2 regions of the Psychrobacillus sp. INOP01 genome follow, and region 1 is predicted to be linked to the other one. Evidence: predicted binding sites of a transcription regulator. Region 1 holds the regulator's gene; the other holds the start of a gene.
What was found. Region 1 encodes CtsR, which represses protease genes until heat stress. Its sites were predicted from a motif close to ATGGTCAATAAAGGTCAAACA; they were not measured.
Positions count from the first base shown of each region.

Region 2: clpP (ATP-dependent Clp endopeptidase proteolytic subunit ClpP) is a predicted target of CtsR. The motif match lies at 3,970-3,990, and genes of this name have one in related genera.

Region 1 is NZ_CP073315.1:1,977,753-1,990,948, reverse strand. Features, by position in the region: gene KD050_RS10120 (dipeptide epimerase) at 1-538, shown strand, start outside; gene KD050_RS10115 (C40 family peptidase) at 550-1,473, shown strand; gene KD050_RS10110 (ABC transporter ATP-binding protein) at 1,485-2,444, shown strand; gene rsgA (ribosome small subunit-dependent GTPase A) at 3,026-4,081, shown strand; gene KD050_RS10100 (GNAT family N-acetyltransferase) at 4,102-4,566, shown strand; gene KD050_RS10095 (CtsR family transcriptional regulator) at 4,725-5,198, shown strand; gene KD050_RS10090 (UvrB/UvrC motif-containing protein) at 5,216-5,761, shown strand; gene KD050_RS10085 (protein-arginine kinase McsB) at 5,751-6,845, shown strand; gene KD050_RS10080 (ATP-dependent Clp protease ATP-binding subunit) at 6,842-9,289, shown strand; gene radA (DNA repair protein RadA) at 9,349-10,719, shown strand; gene KD050_RS10070 (PIN/TRAM domain-containing protein) at 10,919-12,007, shown strand; gene ispD (2-C-methyl-D-erythritol 4-phosphate cytidylyltransferase) at 12,075-12,761, shown strand; gene ispF (2-C-methyl-D-erythritol 2,4-cyclodiphosphate synthase) at 12,763-13,196, shown strand, end outside.
Region 2 is NZ_CP073315.1:1,013,827-1,019,789, reverse strand. Features, by position in the region: gene yvcK (gluconeogenesis factor YvcK family protein) at 1-656, shown strand, start outside; gene whiA (DNA-binding protein WhiA) at 685-1,626, shown strand; gene KD050_RS05145 (HPr family phosphocarrier protein) at 1,645-1,902, shown strand; gene KD050_RS05140 (hypothetical protein) at 2,405-2,830, shown strand; gene KD050_RS05135 (MafI2 family immunity protein) at 2,893-3,180, shown strand; gene clpP (ATP-dependent Clp endopeptidase proteolytic subunit ClpP) at 3,294-3,890, opposite strand; tRNA gene KD050_RS05125 (tRNA-Arg) at 4,053-4,124, shown strand; gene KD050_RS05120 (catalase) at 4,728-5,666, opposite strand.

The sequences.
Region 1 (13,196 bases):
GGGAATGACGCCAAAGTTAAGACTCGATGCTAACCAAGGGTGGAACGCGAAAGAGGCGGTAAAAGCAATCGGTTTGATGGAGGATGCAGGTCTATCCATCGAATTTGTAGAGCAACCAGTGCCTTCTTGGGATCTAGAAGGGCTAAAGTATGTTACCGATTATACGTATACTCCAATTATGGCGGATGAAAGTGTTTTTTCTGTACAGGATGCTAAACAAGTTCTAAAAATGCGAGCTGCTGATTTGATCAATATAAAGCTAATGAAATCAGGGGGCATTTATCACGCACAAAAAATAAATACACTTGCAGAGGCGAATGGCGTGGAATGTATGGTAGGCAGTATGATTGAAACGAAATTAGGCATTACTGCTGCAGCTCATTTTGCTGCTAGTCAGCCGAATATTCGATATTTCGATTTTGATGCACCTTTGATGCTGGATAATGATTTAATAGTCGGTGGAGTTATCTATGAAAAAAGTAATATGACGTTTTCCAATGAACCAGGATTAGGGATTGTACATGTGAATTTGGATTAGGAGGCTAAAAAATGCCAGTTGAAACGAAAGAATGGGTTTGTGCTGTAAAGGTAGGAACTATTTGGACAGAACCTAATTCTGCTAGAGAGATAGATGACCCAGGGATCTCAAATCCTGTGTTATTGGTGGAATGGCTTGAGGCACTACCATACAAAGAAAGGCTAGCGTTATGTAATGAAAACCGTGTGCAAACGCAAATTCTTTACGGAGAGCCAGTGCTTGTGGAGACGATAGAAGGGGAATGGGCAAAAGTTGTTGCTATTTGGCAGCCCTCCAAAAAAGATAGTCGTGGTTATCCAGGATGGATTCCGCTATCGCAAATACAGCCGGCTGAGCAAGTGGATTTTAAAGGTATTGCTCGAGTTTCGTCTGCAAAAGCTCAGCTATGGGATTTACAGCATAATCCGTTACTCGTTTTACCTTTTAATACTATTCTACCAATAATGTCAGAGGATGAGGTATTTTATACCGTTCATACTCCGCATGGTAAAGCGTTATTATCGAAAACACATGCTCAATTTGCACCTTCTTTGGAGCAGCTTCCAAAGAGATTTGCAGAAGAGGCAGTTGCTTTAGGAGAAAATTATCTAGACTTGCCTTACCTTTGGGGTGGTATGTCTCCATATGGTTATGATTGTTCGGGTTTTTCGTACAATATGTTGAAAGCTTGTGGGTATATAATTCCTAGAGATGCAAGTGACCAAGCAAAAACGGGAGAAGGAATATCTATACAAGATCCTTCTCTTTGGAAAAAGGGAGATTTACTATTTTTTGCAAATGATGAAGGGACTGGACCTGTTAGGCATGTTGGGTTTTATTATGGGAATGGACAGCTTTTGCATTCGCATTCAACTGGGAAAACAGTTGAAATTTTAGTGCTAGCAGGATCTAAGCTAGAAAAGGAAATTTGTGCAGTTAGAAGATATGCCGTTTAGGGGGGATTTACATGACGGAAAAAGTTCTATTATCTGTTCAAGATTTGAAACGCCATTTTGACATTGGACATGGGGAGACATTAAAGGCGGTTGATGGGATAAGTTTTGATATTATCAAAGGAGAAACATTCGGTTTAGTAGGAGAATCAGGTTGTGGCAAATCCACCGCAGGTCGAACTATTTTAGGATTGTACAATAGAACAGAGGGAAAAGTTCTGTTTGAAGATAAAAATGTGCATGAGATGAGTGACAAAGAAAGAACAGGGTACTTGAAAAAGATGCAAATGATCTTCCAGGATCCTTATGCATCTTTAAACCCCCGTTCCACTGTGTTTGAAATTATTGCAGAACCGATGGAAATACATAAACTATATAAAAAGGAAGAGTTAAAGGCAAGAGTGTATGAATTACTAGAGGATGTTGGACTGAACAGAGACCATGCTAATCGCTATCCTCATGAATTTTCTGGAGGGCAACGCCAACGAATTGGTATAGCTCGGGCACTAGCATTAGATCCGGAGTTTATCATAGCGGATGAGCCTATTTCTGCTTTAGATGTGTCGGTTCAAGCGCAAGTAGTGAAGCTACTCCAACGGCTACAAAAAGAAAAAAATCTTACCTATTTGTTTATTGCGCATGATTTGTCGATGGTCAAGTATATCTCTGACCGAATAGGGGTCATGTATCTGGGACATATGGTAGAACTGACCACGAGTAACCAATTATATGAAGATCCACTGCACCCGTATACAAAGGCTTTGTTATCAGCAATTCCAATTCCAGACCCTGATATAGAGGAATCACGGGAACGTATTCTATTGCAAGGAGAGCTACCGAGCCCGATTAATCCACCTTCTGGTTGTGTGTTTCGTACAAGATGTGCACACGCTATGTCCATTTGTACGGAAGAAAAACCGTCTTGGAAGGAGCAAGAGCCCGGTCATTTTGTGGCATGTCATCTTTATAATTAATAGACTTCTTTATATTATATTGTTGAGGGAGAAATCACTTTTAAAGAAGATTGTTCATTTTGTGTAAAGGCACTTAAGCCTTCTATTTCTGGTTTTTTTGTCGATTTCTACTCGCTTTATTGACCCCGCAGGGAGCAATCATAGAAACGAAGGCTGAGAATTCCAAAACGTGTGTAGACAATTTGTAATTAGCATCATACTGTCCCGAGGAGGCTCGACCTCGACCTCGCCCGCGTAAAGCGTCCGCATGAAACGAAAATCATCAGTATTATAAAGTACCAACATTCAAAATGGCAACTTGCATAATTATATGTTGACGGATTGCTAATACTTGTAGTATTCTGAAAATAACTTAAAGAAAGGAGTGAGGCATTATGGCAAATGTATATACGTATCCACGAATCAGTAAGTTCATGATGTCCCACTCTGTATGTCTCTAACCAGATATATGCTTCTTTACTAATGGCCGGGAAACCATGACTGCTGATTCGTGCAGTCATGGTTTTTTTATTGTCTAGCAATAGCTGCCATCAATGTGCAGCTTGTGCTTTTATTCAAACGGAAATTAGGAGGAAGTTAAATTGAATTTAATCGAACAATATGGTTGGAATAGTAATTGGGAAGAAAAAATAGCGGGTAATGGAATTGCGGGTCGAGTGCTACTGGAACATAAAAATTTATATAAAGTCATGACCAACGAAGGGGAGTTACTAAGCTCACTTTCTGGGAAATTTAAGTTTGATCATGGTAGGGAAGCATTTCCGGCAGTTGGAGACTGGGTAGTTCTTGAACAAATGCCTGGCGAGGAAAAAGGAATCATTCACGAAGTGCTTCCTCGCAGCTCTCAGTTCTCGAGGAAAATGGCGGGATTGACGACGGAGATTCAACTGATTGCAGTTAACGTTGATTATGTATTTCTAGTGATGTCGCTCAATCATGACTTCAATGTCCGTAGGTTAGAGAGATATTTATTGGCTGCATGGGATTCAGGAGCGACACCTGTTGTGGTGTTAACGAAAAAAGATGCCTGTGATGACCTAGAATATTATATAAAAGAAGTGGAAGCTATTGCATTTGGTGTAGACATATTTGCAGTGAGTAGTGTTACAGGCGAGGGTATTAATCGTCTAGGAAATCTATTGGCAGCACATAAAACGGGCGCACTTCTAGGATCTTCTGGAGTTGGGAAATCTTCTTTGATTAACGCCTTGTCAGGCGTAGAGGTAATGACTGTAAATGATATAAGAGAAGATGATAGTAAGGGACGTCATACGACCACGCATAGAGAGCTAACGCTGTTACCGGAAGGTGGCTTATTAATCGATACACCTGGTATGAGGGAGTTTCAACTTTGGGATACGAGTGATGGAGTTAGTGCTAGCTTTCAGGATATCGAAGAGCTTGCATTAGCGTGCCGGTTTCGTGATTGTCAGCATGTAAAAGAGCCGGGCTGTTCTATTCAAGAGGCTATTTACACGGGTGCGCTTAAACAAGAACGCTATAAAAGCTATGTAAAACTAATGAGAGAACTTGCACATATCGATCGAAAAAATGATGCAGTAGCTAAAAAAGCTGAAACGAATAAATGGAAGCAAATTACGAAATCTCAACGAAATAATTATAAAAAGAAAATTTAATTTTAGATATGAGGTAAAGGATGATTCAATTAGTCAATAACGAGGATGCAAAAGTCGCGGAAAGCATTTTATCGATTCAATTACCAGCATATAAAGTAGAAGCTGATTTAATCGGGTTTGATGGGATTCCACAGCTTTTGGATACTGTAAAAGATATAAGGAAATCCAGAGAACTATTTCTTGGGAAGTTAGATGGCTCGAAAATGATGGGTTTTATTTCTTATGAAGATACAGATGAACTAATTGATATTTGTAGACTTGTAGTAGATCCTAATCATTTTCGAAAAGGGATTGCATCGGAGTTATTAACTTATCTATTGAATGTCAAAGCTAGCGAAAAAAAGGTAGTTGTATCAACTGGTGCAAAAAATATACCTGCAATCACATTATATGAGAGACATAATTTTAAGAAATTAGAGGATATTGAAATAGAACCGGATTTCTATATAACACAACTAACATACGAGGGAAAAAAGATTTATTGAATAAGAATATTCATTTTAATATATCCTAAACTACAAACGACTGTTTGTAGTTTTTTTCTTCTTTTTAAGGGCAAATCGTATCAATTGCACATGCGAAAAATTCTAGTTATAATATAGTCAAAGTTAGTCAAAGTCAGTTTATGAGAAGAGGTGAGAAGGTGAAAAATATATCTGACATAATTGAAGGTTATTTGAAGGCTATTATAGAAGAAGGAAGTAAGGAACAAATTGAAATTAAGCGAAGTGAAATTGCAGAAAAATTTCAGTGCGTCCCATCTCAAATAAATTATGTAATCAATACTCGATTTACCCAAGATCGCGGATACTTGGTAGAAAGTAAACGAGGTGGAGGTGGATATATTCGAATCCTCCGCGTTCGAGCTCATACGAAGGCTGATTTAATAGAGCATATTATACAAACACTAGAAAATGGGGCTTCTGAATCCGTAACGGAAGATATCGTTTTTCGGTTAATAGACGAGGATGTTATTTCTAAGCGTGAAGCAAAACTCATTTTAGCAGCTTTAAATCGAACTACTCTAGCCATTCCTCTACCAGCAAGAGATGAACTACGATCACGTATATTATGTGCCATGTTATTAACGTTAAAATATGAAAAAAGTGAAAAATGAACGGGGTGTGTTGAAAGGTGATTTGTGAAAATTGTAAACAAAGACCAGCGAAAGTAACGGTTACCCAAGTGCATAATGGTGAACACTTTGAAAGACATTATTGTGAGGTCTGTGCAAATAGCCTCCACCCGTTTTATGTAGAGTACAAACAAGACCCATTATCTCTACATCAGCTATTATCGAACTGGTTTAGTCAAACAGAACAACAACCAATGCAACATAAACAACAAAAAAACATGATAGTATGCGATGAATGTGGCTGGTCAATTCAGCGGTTTTTAGACGAAGGGAAATTTGGTTGCGCAAATTGCTACAACAGTTTCCGTCCACAGTTACCTAATGTATTTAAGAGACTTCATAATGGAAATACGAAGCATATTGGAAAGGCTCCAGGTGCGCTAGGGGAAAAAATTGCTATAAAAAAACGTATAGAAGCGATTCGCTCTCAAATGAAAGATGCGATTGACACTGAAAGTTTTGAGGAAGCCGCAAAGCTGAGAGATGAAGCCAGAGATTTGGAAAATCAACTTTCTACAGGAGGTGACCAAACTGATGTCAATTGAACATTTTTTAGACAACTCAATTTCTAGTTGGATGGCTGGGGAAGGAAAGCATTCGGATATTGTTATGAGTACAAGAATACGTTTAGCTCGAAATCTGAATGGCTATCGTTTTCCTTTAGCATTTACAGAAGATGAGGCGCATAAAATTGACCAATCTGTTTCTGCCACTTTACTGGACGCAAGTGACGAACTGCATATGCAATTTTCTTCCTTCCATATAAAGGATGTATCCGAACTAAGTCGCCAGGTATTAGTAGAAAAACATTTAATCAGTCCAAAGCTTGCTAACTCACCTATGACCGGATCGGTTTTATTATCAAATGATGAATCTGTTAGTGTGATGGTCAATGAAGAGGATCATATTCGTATACAATGCCTTTTTTCGGGGCTTCAAATCCAAGAAGCATATGCGCAGGCAGATGAGTTAGATCGTGTATTAGATAAGGAATTACCCTATGCTTTTGACGAGCAGTTTGGATATTTAACAAGTTGTCCTACCAATACAGGTACTGGTTTACGTGCATCTGTAATGATGCATTTACCCGCATTAACGATGACGAAACAAATGAATAGAATTGTTACCATCATTTCAAGGTTAGGAATGGTAGTAAGAGGAATTTACGGAGAAGGTAGTGAAGCGCTCGGTAATGTTTATCAAGTATCCAACCAAACCACACTTGGTAAGTCAGAAGAAGACATACTTGCCGATCTTCAAAGTATTACTGAACAAATTATTCAAAAAGAAAGAGAAGCGCGAGATGCACTTCTAAAGCATTCGGCCAATACACTAGAAGATCGACTGTATCGATCTTTAGGAACTTTATCATTTGCTCGTATTATGGCGACAGATGAAGCGGCAAGGTGCCTATCAGATGTGCGATTAGGAATAGATATGGGACTAATAGAAGATGTTGATATGTCTATCTTGAATGAATGTATGGTGTTTATGCAACCAGGATTTCTGCAAAAATATGCAGGAACTTCACTGAACACCTCCGAGCGGGATATGTTTCGCGCGAAGCTGTTAAGGGAACGATTGCAAAAAGAAGAAAAACAGAAAACAAAAGGAGAGGAATCTGAATGATGTTTAATCGTTTTACACAAAGATCTCAAAAAGTATTACAACTAGCACAAGAAGAAGCTATTCGCTTAAAGCATGAGTCCATAGGGACAGAACATATATTACTTGGTCTTATCCGAGAAGGTAGTGGAATAGCTGCTAAAGCATTAGAAGCAATAGAAGTAGACCTAAAAGTAATCGAAGCAGGGATCGAGGAACTAGTAGGAGCAGGTAAAGAAGAAGTTGGACCAATTGTTAACTACACACCTCGTGCGAAAAAGGTAATTGAACTTTCAGTAGATGAGTCACGAAAATTAGGTCACTCATACATTGGAACTGAGCATCTTTTACTTGCACTTATCCGTGAAGGAGAAGGTGTAGCAGCTCGTGTTCTAAATAATGCGGGAGTTAGTTTAAACAAAGCTCGTCAACAAGTACTTCAATTACTAGGAAGCACAGAGCAAGCACATGGTAATGGAAACAATGGAGCTGCTCCGGCTAGTACACCAACACTAGATGGCCTAGCTCGTGACTTAACGCAAATTGCAAGAGAAGGCACACTAGACCCTGTAATTGGTCGTAGTAAAGAAATTACAAGAGTAATTGAAATCTTGGCTCGTCGTACAAAAAACAACCCAGTTCTAATTGGAGAGCCAGGTGTTGGTAAAACAGCTATTGCAGAAGGGCTTGCACAGCAAATCGTACAAAATGAAGTGCCGGAAATCCTACGCGATAAACGTGTGATGACGCTAGATATGGGTACAGTTGTTGCTGGTACAAAATATCGTGGGGAATTTGAAGACCGTTTGAAAAAAGTGATGGATGAAATCCGCCAAGCAGGTAATGTTATCTTATTCATTGATGAACTTCACACATTAATTGGTGCTGGTGGAGCAGAGGGTGCTATCGATGCATCGAATATTTTGAAGCCCGCTCTTGCTCGTGGAGAAATTCAATGTATTGGTGCGACAACGCTGGATGAGTATAGAAAATATATTGAAAAAGATGCAGCATTAGAGCGTCGTTTCCAACCAATTCAAGTAGATGAACCTTCAGTAGCTGAAGCGATCCAAATTATTTACGGTTTACGTGATCGTTATGAAGCACATCATCGTGTGAAAATTACGGATGCAGCTGTAGAAGCTGCTGTGAAAATGTCAGATCGTTATATTTCTGATCGTTTCTTACCGGATAAAGCGATCGACTTAATAGATGAAGCAGGATCTAAAGTACGTTTACGTTCGTATACAACACCTCCTAATTTGAAAGAATTAGAAGCAAAGCTAGAAGCTATCCGATCTGAGAAAAATGCTGCTGTTCAAAGTCAGGAATTTGAAAAAGCTGCATCATTCCGTGATAAAGAACAAAAGCTTAAAGATGAACTAGAAAAAATGAAAAACAATTGGAAAGAAAAGCAAGGAAAAGAAGAGTCTGAAGTAACAATAGAAGATATAGCGGCGGTTGTGTCTATGTGGACTGGAGTACCAGTTTCTAAACTGGCACAAACAGAATCTGAGAAGCTATTAAAACTGGAAGATAAATTACACGAAAGAGTTATTGGTCAAAGTGAAGCAGTGGACGCAATTTCAAGAGCTATTCGTCGTGCTCGTGCGGGACTTAAAGATCCAAAACGTCCTATTGGCTCCTTTATCTTCTTAGGACCTACCGGTGTAGGGAAAACCGAGCTTGCTCGTGCATTAGCAGAAGTGATGTTCGGAGACGAGGATGCGATGATTCGAGTAGACATGTCTGAGTACATGGAAAAACATTCAACTTCTCGTCTAGTTGGTTCTCCCCCAGGATATGTAGGGTTTGACGACGGTGGGCAATTGACAGAAAAAGTACGTCGTAAACCATATTCTGTTATCTTATTGGATGAAATTGAAAAAGCACACCCAGACGTCTTTAATATTCTGCTTCAAGTGTTAGAGGACGGACGATTAACAGACTCTAAGGGTCGCACAGTAGATTTCCGTAATACGGTAGTCATCATGACATCTAATGTCGGTGCGGATGCACTTAAATTCAATAAATACGTTGGATTTAACCTAAAAGAAGGCGGCAAGACAGACTATAAAGATATGAAAGGCAAAATGCTAGAAGAATTGAAGAAAGCATTCCGCCCAGAATTCTTAAACCGTCTAGATGAGATGATTGTGTTCCATTCTCTTGAAAAAGACCATTTAAAACAAATTGTTTCACTAATGACAGAGCAGTTAGCGAAACGTTTGAAAGAACAAGGTATTGAGTTAGAAATTACAGAAGCAGCACAAGATAAAATTACAACTGAAGGATATGAACCAGAATATGGTGCGCGTCCTTTACGCCGTGCAATTCAAAAACATGTAGAAGATCGTCTTTCCGAAGAGCTTTTAAAAGGAGAAGTATTGGATGGGCAACATGTAATATTTGATGTAGAAGACAATGAATTCGTGGTTCGCACTAAAGCTTTAGTTACAGAAGGTTAATATAGCGGGCATTCCGAAAAAGATTTCCGGAATGCCCTTTTTACATAGTAGGAGGTATTATGGCTAAAAAGAAAACGAAATTTATGTGTAACTCATGTGGTTATGAATCTGCAAAATGGATGGGAAGATGTCCTGGATGTGGAGAATGGAACACTATGGTAGAAGAAACTGAAATAGTATCCAAAGGTCCAAAACGCTCCTTTCAGCATTCGGACGGGGTAGCGCAGAAGGCTACCCCGATTATTTCAGTAGTAACAGCCGAAGAACCCCGGGTGACAACCGATTTTGCTGAATTGAATCGTGTTCTTGGTGGGGGTATTGTACCAGGATCGCTAGTGTTAATAGGGGGAGACCCGGGTATAGGAAAGTCTACTCTTCTTTTACAGGTTTCAGCTTTACTTGCCAATAAGGGAGAGCGAGTGCTATATATTTCGGGCGAGGAATCTATCCGTCAGACCAAGCTTCGTGCAGAACGTTTAGGGGTGACCTCAGCTGAGCTTTATATCTACTCAGAAACCAATTTAGAACTAATCAATGAAACTATTGAAAGTGTAGAGCCCAAATTTGTCATAGTGGACTCTATTCAAACTGTTCATCATCCAGAAGTGACTAGTGCACCAGGGAGTGTATCGCAAGTTAGAGAATGTACAGCAGAGCTTATGCGAATAGCCAAAACGAAAAATGTAGCAATCTTTTTAGTGGGACACGTAACGAAAGAAGGGCAAATTGCAGGCCCACGTATCTTGGAACATATGGTAGACACCGTATTGTATTTTGAAGGAGAACGTCACCATACGTATCGTATTTTAAGATCTCAGAAGAACCGTTTTGGCTCTACGAATGAAATTGCCATTTTTGAAATGATTCAATCTGGATTAAAAGAAGTGCTTAATCCGTCTGAATTATTTTTGCAGGAACGATCTCACGGAGCAGCGGGGTCCGCAATTGTTGCCTCTATGGAAGGTACCAGACCTATTTTAGTAGAGATTCAAGCGCTAGTGACTCAATCTAGCTTTAATTACCCGAAACGTATGGCTACTGGTATTGATCAAAACCGTGTTTCATTACTAATGGCGGTACTGGAAAAGAGAATGGGATTGCTGCTTCAAACGCAAGATGCTTATATAAAAGTTGCAGGTGGAGTAAAATTAGATGAACCTGCGATCGATTTAGCCGTCCTAGTAAGTATCGTCTCTAGTTTCCGGGATACAGGGGTTACACCAACAGACTGTTTTATCGGAGAAATCGGTTTAACTGGAGAAGTGAGAAGGGTGTCTAGGATTGAGCAGCGGGTGCAAGAGGCAGCGAAGCTTGGTTTTAAAAGAGCGATTGTTCCTGCATCTAATTTAGGTGGTTGGGATTATCCAAAAGGCATCCAAATTATAGGGATTGAAACAGTTAACGAAGCGATGAAAGAGGCATTTTCGTAATAAATAAGAGGATAAGTACTATTGTCTAGCTCCAGCGCCTAGCCCGCCTGAGTCGTTTTGGAATTTCAGTAAAGGTCAAGGACGCCTTTACATGAAATTCTTCTAGCGTTTGTCAGGGCTGGCATAGGCGTCATGTGCTTTTCTTATTAGACTTATTGTGAAAGATGGAAGTATAATAAAATAAATGGAGGTGGCATACTTGTTAAAATGGATTATTCAAATTGCGTTTATTTTAATTGGTGGAACATTGGGTTTACTATTCTTACCGCACTTATACGAGCTTTTTAATTTATCTAACAACCCTTGGATTCACAATCCTTATGTATCCGTTTTAGTTGGAGCAGTATTGTTATACGTGGCTGCATTATTTATGACCGATTACTTAGTTAACTTTATCAAGTGGATGGAAGAACGATTATTAAAAGCGCCAATTGGAGATTTGCTATTCGGAACGCTAGGATTGGTTATTGGATTAATCGTTGCCTTTTTCCTTGGTTCTGCGCTTAATAATATTGCTATACCGGGTATTGGATCGGTTGTGCCGGTACTATTGTCGATTGTTTTGGGATACTTAGGTTTCCAAGTTGGTTTTAAAAAGCGTGATGAACTTCTTCAGGTTTTTACTCCTTCCAAACAAAGTAGTAACAAAAAGAAAACAGTTGATGAGGATAACCAAGAATTGAGTTTAGGAACATATAAATTGTTAGATACTAGTGTTATTATCGATGGTCGTATTTCGGATATTTCGGTAACAGGATTTATCGAAGGCGTTCTTGTCGTTCCTCAATTTGTTTTGACGGAGTTACAGCATATTGCGGATTCCTCGGATACGCTTAAACGAACAAGAGGGCGCCGAGGGTTAGATGTATTGAAGAAACTACAAACGGAAAGAGCTTCTGCTGTACTAATCGTGGAAGAAGACTTCGAGGATATCCAAGAGGTTGATTTAAAGTTAGTTCGTCTAGCTAAAAAGATGAATGGAATCGTTGTAACGAATGACTTCAATCTAAACAAGGTTTGCGACCTGCATCAAGTGCGTGTTTTGAATATTAATGACTTGGCAAATGCAGTAAAACCGGTCGTTATTCCCGGGGAAATAATGCATGTTGTCGTTATTAAAGATGGTAAAGAACACAATCAGGGTGTCGCATATTTAGATGATGGAACGATGATCGTAGTGGAAGGCGGTAAGGCATATATTGGACAGGCGATAAACGTAGAGGTGACAAGTGTGCTTCAAACGTCGGCCGGTCGAATGATATTTGCAAAACCACAAGACTCGAAATAAAGAAAAAAGGGTTGTTTCCTTTGCGAAAGGAATACGCCCTTTTTCTGTGTGATGGAGGTTCAATAGCATGATATATACTGTTTTATTGCCAGCTGCAGGCAGTGGGAAACGAATGGGCGCTGGTCAAAATAAGTTATTTTTAGAACTACGTAATATTCCTATTTTGATACATACTTTACGAGTATTTGACAGAGATCCGAATTGTGAGCAAATAGTGTTGGCTGTGAAGAAAGAGGAAAAAATATTTATTGAACGGCTACTAAAAGAATATTGCATTACGAAGGTCGCTGCAATAGCAGAAGGTGGAGACGAGCGTCAGCATAGTGTATATGCAGCTTTAAAGGCTGTTACATCTAAAGGTATCATACTCGTTCATGATGCTGCACGACCATTTATTCATCAGGAAGTAATACAACAATTAGTGGAAGCTGCAAATACTACTGGAGCAGCTGTTGCGGCAGTTCGGGCAAAAGATACAATGAAAAAAGTAGAAGATGGTATAATCCAAGAAACGGTGAATCGAGAAAGCTTGTGGATTATTCAAACACCTCAAGCATTCCAGTATACATTATTAGAAAAAGCAGAAAGATTAGCGGAAGCGGCAAATTTTCTTGGAACAGATGAAGCGATGCTCGTGGAAAGATTAGGAGAGCCTGTTCATATTGTTGAAAGTACCTATGATAATGTGAAAATGACAACGAGGGAAGATCTTCTATATGGAGAAGTTATATTAAATAAGCGGGAGGAACAATAATATGATGCGAATTGGACAAGGGTTCGATGTACATGAATTTGCGGATAATCGTCCGTTAATAATAGGAGGGATCGAGATCCCTTACGAACGAGGGCTAATCGGCCACTCAGATGCAGATGTACTGCTACATACAATTACAGATGCAGCTTTAGGTGCGATTGGAGAAGGGGATATTGGCAGGCATTTCCCAGATACAGACCCAGATTTTAAAGATGCAGATTCAGCAAAGCTACTAGAGCATATTTGGAACCTAGTAGATGCTCGTGGATATAAGTTAGGAAATATCGATTGTACAGTTATTGCACAAAAGCCGAAAATGGCACCATATATCGAAACAATTCGTAAGCGTGTAGCTGAGTTACTTCAAGCGGATGTATCGCAGGTAAATGTGAAAGCTACCACAACGGAAAAACTTGGATTTACAGGCCGTGAAGA
Region 2 (5,963 bases), 970 kb from region 1:
CAGGTGATTTTGCTCATGCCATAACTGAAATGAGTCGAGTACTAAATATTCGTGGGAAAGTGCTGCCTGCGGCCAATCAACTAGTAACATTACACGCAATATTTGAAGATCAAAAAACCATTAAGGGAGAATCTAAAATCCCATGCTATGGCAAAAAAATCGAAAAAGTGTTTATTACTCCTCCAGACGTAAAACCGTTGCCGGAAACTATTAATGTCATTCGACAGGCTGATGTTATAGTTATTGGTCCAGGAAGTTTATATACGAGTATTTTGCCAAATCTATTAGTGCAAGATATACAAAAAGCGATTAGACAATCCAAAGCGAAGAAAGTATATATATGTAATTTAATGACACAGGCCGGTGAGACGGGTAATTATTCTGCATTTGATCATGTAAATGCATTGATCGATCATGTGGGAGAGAACTTCTTGGATGCTGTGTTAATAAGTAAGGAAGAAATTCCTGAAAATGTGAGATATTTATATAAACAAGAGCAAGCATCTCCTGTTAAAATAGATATTGACCAATTAGAAAAGTTGAATATTGATATAGTAAAAAAAGACATTTCAGTCGTTCATGACGGTGCAGTTCGTCATGATGCAACGGAAGTAGCGAAATGGCTTGTAGAATACGCAGACGGGTTAAAAGTTTAACCGTCGAGGAGAAAGGGGGAAACGGAATATGTCGTTTGCTTCTGAAACTAAAAAAGAGATGACTCAAGAAGAGTCTGAACCTTGTTGTGCACGTGCAGAGCTTTCTGCACTTATACGCATGAATGGATCACTTTCATTTAGCAACAAAATGTTAAGCCTAGACGTTCAAACAGAGAATGCGGCTATTGCTAGAAGGCTATATACACTCATAAAATCGTTATATCCATATCAAGTTGAATTACTTGTTCGAAAGAAAATGAGATTGAAAAAGAATAATATTTATATTTGTCGTATTCGAGAAGGGGCAAAAAACCTGTTAGAGGATCTTCAAATTTTAAAGGATGGCTTTCAATTTGAATATTCCATTTCCAAAGAACTTGTTCAAAAAAGTTGCTGTAAACGAGCTTATCTAAGAGGAGCCTTTTTAGCTGGAGGTTCGGTTAACAATCCGGAAACCTCGTCATATCACTTAGAAATTTATTCTTCCTATAAAACACATAGTGATGCACTGGTAGATTTGATGAATGAATATGAACTGAATGCGAAAACCATTGAACGAAAAAAAGGATTTGTGGCATATTTAAAGGAAGCAGAAAAGATTTCCGACTTTTTAAGTATTGCGGGAGCGCATAGAGCTTTACTGAAATTTGAAGATGTTCGGATCATACGAGATATGCGAAATAGCGTAAACCGTCTTGTCAATTGCGAAACGGCCAACCTGAATAAAACAATCAGTGCAGCCATTCGCCAAGTGGACAATATTCGGTTTATCGAGAATTCTATCGGTTTAGACCAGTTACCAGAAAAACTTCGTGAAATAGCTAGGTTACGTGTAGAGTATCAAGATGTTACACTTAAAGAACTAGGTGAAATGGTTTCTACTGGAAATGTGAGTAAATCAGGAGTTAATCACCGATTGCGAAAAATAGATGAAATAGCAGATGCGCTTCGCAATGGAGAGACAATTTAGAGAAATGGGGAGTAGACTATGGCAGAACAGCAGGTGGAAGTAAAATTATCTTCAGGACTTCAAGCAAGACAGGCTGCACTTTTTGTACAAGAAGCAAATCGTTATATTGCAGACGTCTATCTAGAAAAAGATACTAAAAAAGTAAATGCAAAGAGCATTATGGGAATTATGAGTTTGGCAATTGGCAAAGGAACAACTGTAAGCTTAAGTGCCGATGGTTCTGATGCGGAGGAAGCAGTAGAAGCTTTAGGAAATTTCATCTCAAGCGAATCATAAAAATGAACGGCCTCACTAGTCACTTTAGACGAAAGGGCGGTTTTTTTTTGAGAAAAAAAGTGTGTCTTGAAGAATAAAATCTATATAATAATATTGCTGATTTTTCTTTCAGGTGGACGCTTTCGAGGACGAGGTCGAGCCTCCTCGGTCGGCGCTATGCATCTTACCTGCCGGGTCTCAACTTTCTCGCTTATCCCGCTGGAGTTGCCACCCTTTCACTACAATCAATTAAGTGAGTATTATTCAAGAATAAGATTTAGCACAGCCTATCGTTATTTCACGGGAATGATATAGCAAAATGAGTCCGAAACACTCTAGAACAGTAAAGATAGGTTGTTTCTCTTAAACGGGCTTGTACATTTCATGAACTATTGTCTAATTCTGAAGACTACGAATTCGAAAATTGTTTTTATTACTTAATATAAAGGAATTTAGAAGTAGTTGCAGAATAACTATCTATATCTTTTGATTCGAGAGAAGAGCAAATTGAGGTGGTGGCTGTATGAAAAGTTCTAAAAAATTTTTCGTTTTAGGGGTAATAACACTTTTAATCTCAATCGTTTTAGTAGGTAATCAATTATCAAAAAATCTAAAAATAGAAGATGCATTAACTGATGAGTTTTTCAGGAGTGATACTAATTTAAGTATAGAGGAAATAAATAATATAACTTTTACAGAAATTCATATATCTGAAAAAAGACAAACTGAAATTAAGGAACTATTTAAAGAATTGAAGCTAAAAAGAACTGATGATTCTTATTCTCCACTTGATGCGAGATACACGATAGTATCAACATCGAACCCAAATGACCAAATGTATATATTTGTTGATGAAAATGTAATTGTATTTCCACATAAAAGTAGTACAGGGTATAGCATAAAAAATAATGATGAGTTTATAAAGGAAATAGAAAAGTTATTGAAATAAAAAATAGGTTCGTATTAACAACAAGGTACATCTAAATCAGATATGAAGTGGGGTCATACTACATGTCAAATATGCAACTTATTCTAAGTGTGCAAAGAGCTCTTTTTCGCTCTATACCTAAAAATACGAAAGCTATTTACGCAAAAATCGAAAGTAATAATCTTATTTGGAAAGTATACTTTGATGAAATTCCTACAGAAGAAGAAAAAGAAATGCTAAGTATAGCGGCGACAGAAGTGTTATGCGATTTTCCGGAAATACTATTTTCTGATGAACAATATATTTACCATCCAGAACCAATAAATTTTAAAGATACAATATATTATAATTGGCCCTATACACGTTATTGATTTGGGATTCGATGCTTTATAGCGATTACATATATGGAAATTAGTAAAATATAATGAAAACAAAAAATCCCAAAGGACTAATTCCTTTGGGATTTTCATCGATTAATTATGAATTATGATTTCTTCATTTCACTACGGTCGATAATATGATCGATTAGACCGTATTCTTTTGCACGTTCAGCAGTCATGAAGTTATCACGATCTGTGTCTCTTGCAATTACTTCGATAGGTTGACCAGTGCGTTCAGAAATAATGTGGTTTAATTTATCACGTAAATGTAAAATGCGTTTTGCAGCAATTTCGATTTCCGTTGCTTGCCCTTGTGCTCCACCAAGTGGTTGATGAATCATTACTTCAGCATTCGGAAGCGCATAGCGTTTACCTTTTGTACCTGCTGTAAGTAGGAATGCACCCATAGAAGCAGCCATACCGATACAAATTGTTTGTACATCTGGTTTGATGAACTGCATTGTATCATAAATTGCCATACCAGCAGTGATACTTCCGCCTGGGCTATTAATGTAAATAGAGATGTCTTTTTCTGGATCTTCTGCTTCTAGGAATAATAATTGGGCAACTATGGAGTTTGAAACGTTGTCGTCAATACCACTTCCAAGCATAATAATACGGTCTTTTAATAATCGAGAATAGATGTCATATGCACGTTCTCCACGATTAGTTTGTTCAATAACAGTAGGAATTAAATTCATCCTGATTGCCTCCTTCAAAGGTGGTTTAGTATAGGTTACTGAGAAAGTCTTCCTCAGTTGTAACTTTATCATACACATTATGGTCAAGGAAGGTCAAATATTAAGCTTCAAAATGTTTGCTTGAATTCTTTTCTTTCTATTTGTATAATAGATAAGTCGCTTGCCCTTGTAGTGTAATGGATAACACACAAGCCTCCGAAGCTTGGAATGTGAGTTCGATCCTCGCCGAGGGCATACCGTTTCAACGTTTTCACTAAGAACTTGCGTGTTATTATTATGATGAAAATAGCACGTAATAATAACAAGTAACCCTCCGTTTATTTTGCGATAAAGCAAACGGAGGTTTTTTTATGAGTAAAAAAAATACTGGACCCAATTTTAACCTAAACGCTCCTCACAAAGATGCATACTTTAAAGAGAATTTATTTTAGAATGAGGAGTGAAGTTGAATGGTATTACCATATGGAAATGAATGGAGAGAGGAAAGTCCGGATTATCGACAAGGCTATCCTAGGTATCCACGCTACCAAAGATACCCACAGTATCCTCGATATCCCCAGTATCCATATTACCCGTATTATCCATATTACCCGTATTATCCATATTACCCACCATACCAAAGATACCCATATTATCCACCTTACCGAAGATACCCATTTTATCCTAGGATTCCGAGATATGGCTATCCATGGTCTCAAGGGAATTATGGTAGTCCTGGTTACGGTTATTCACAATATTAAGTATATAATTAGTTCATTAGCTTGGAATGTGAGTTCTTAAATCCTCGCCGAGTCATAAAAGTTAAGTAATACACTCTTTACATTGTACGTTAAATGTTTAGGGTGTTTTTTTGTTTTCTTTATTTCTTCTATCGTACGATACTGCATACGCCTCATGCCTAAAATGGAGAATTGGATCATTTGGTAATTCGATGCCTTTGCCAACGATGGTAGGGTCGAACAATATGCTTTCTGTTGGAAATATTTTTTTATTTATTGTTAATAGACCTACTAAAATTTTTTGTCTGTCAGTTGGCCAAATGACGGTAGGATCATCTGTAGGGTCTGTGTCCTCTGCTAATCGAATATATAGCTCGAACGATACAGTTCCCTTTTCGAGTCGTTTCTCCAAATCCTCGCTCAAATAATTGGTGGACAAATTAATGCTATCAAGGATGGAAGGTGATTTTTCCTCCTTCAATGGATGCCACTCGTATTTTATGGCTTGCCGCTTACCTACAGCATTAACTAAATAGAAGGCATGTATAGGGTAGTAATGTAGAGCTGCGTAACTAATTGGTGGTTGCTTTAGCTGTTCCTTGAGTGCGAGTAACGTGTTTTTATGTTCTGGGAAGGTAGTAAGAAGTTGTACAATTCCTAAACCTAAATCAATCGAATGTATGCCAGTTTTATGTGAGCCTAAAATTTTTAACATTTCGATAAAGGTTTTTGGATCACTTGTTATGAACATAGGGATGGTGGTACATACTTGGTGACTAGTAAAACCATCTGGTTGCAGAAAATGGATAGACATTCCTTTTGCCGGAGATAGGAAGTCTGCTGCAGTAGGATCTGGTGGACTATTAGAAAAACGGACTGTAGCGGGTACCGGTGCTTGCTGCAGATGTCCTGCTGTCGTATAAGGAATCGCATTCCCGTTTGGAGTAAAAATGGCTTCATAAAATTCTCCTTTTGCATGTGCGCGACGATAGCCAGGAAATTTCCCTTGAATTTGTTCTAATGTATGAACCGCATCTTGTGGCAGTGAATTACTCATCAAAATCACCTCGGTTTTTAGATTGTAACGATAGATTTCATCTATTAATCATTACCACTGAATACTTTAACTAAACAATGAAATACATAATAATTAAGCGTGGGTAGCCAATAAAGTGTTCAACAGGGGAAAATCCAATCCATTTTTTTAGTTCTATATTGCATTTACTTGCGGTACATGATGCTTTACTTGCTATAAAGAGAGATTTACTTGCACTCTTTTACCGGATACTTGCTTTCTATTGTTGTTTACTTGCTAAACGGAAAATTCTTACAATGGATTTTCATCTTTAAGGAA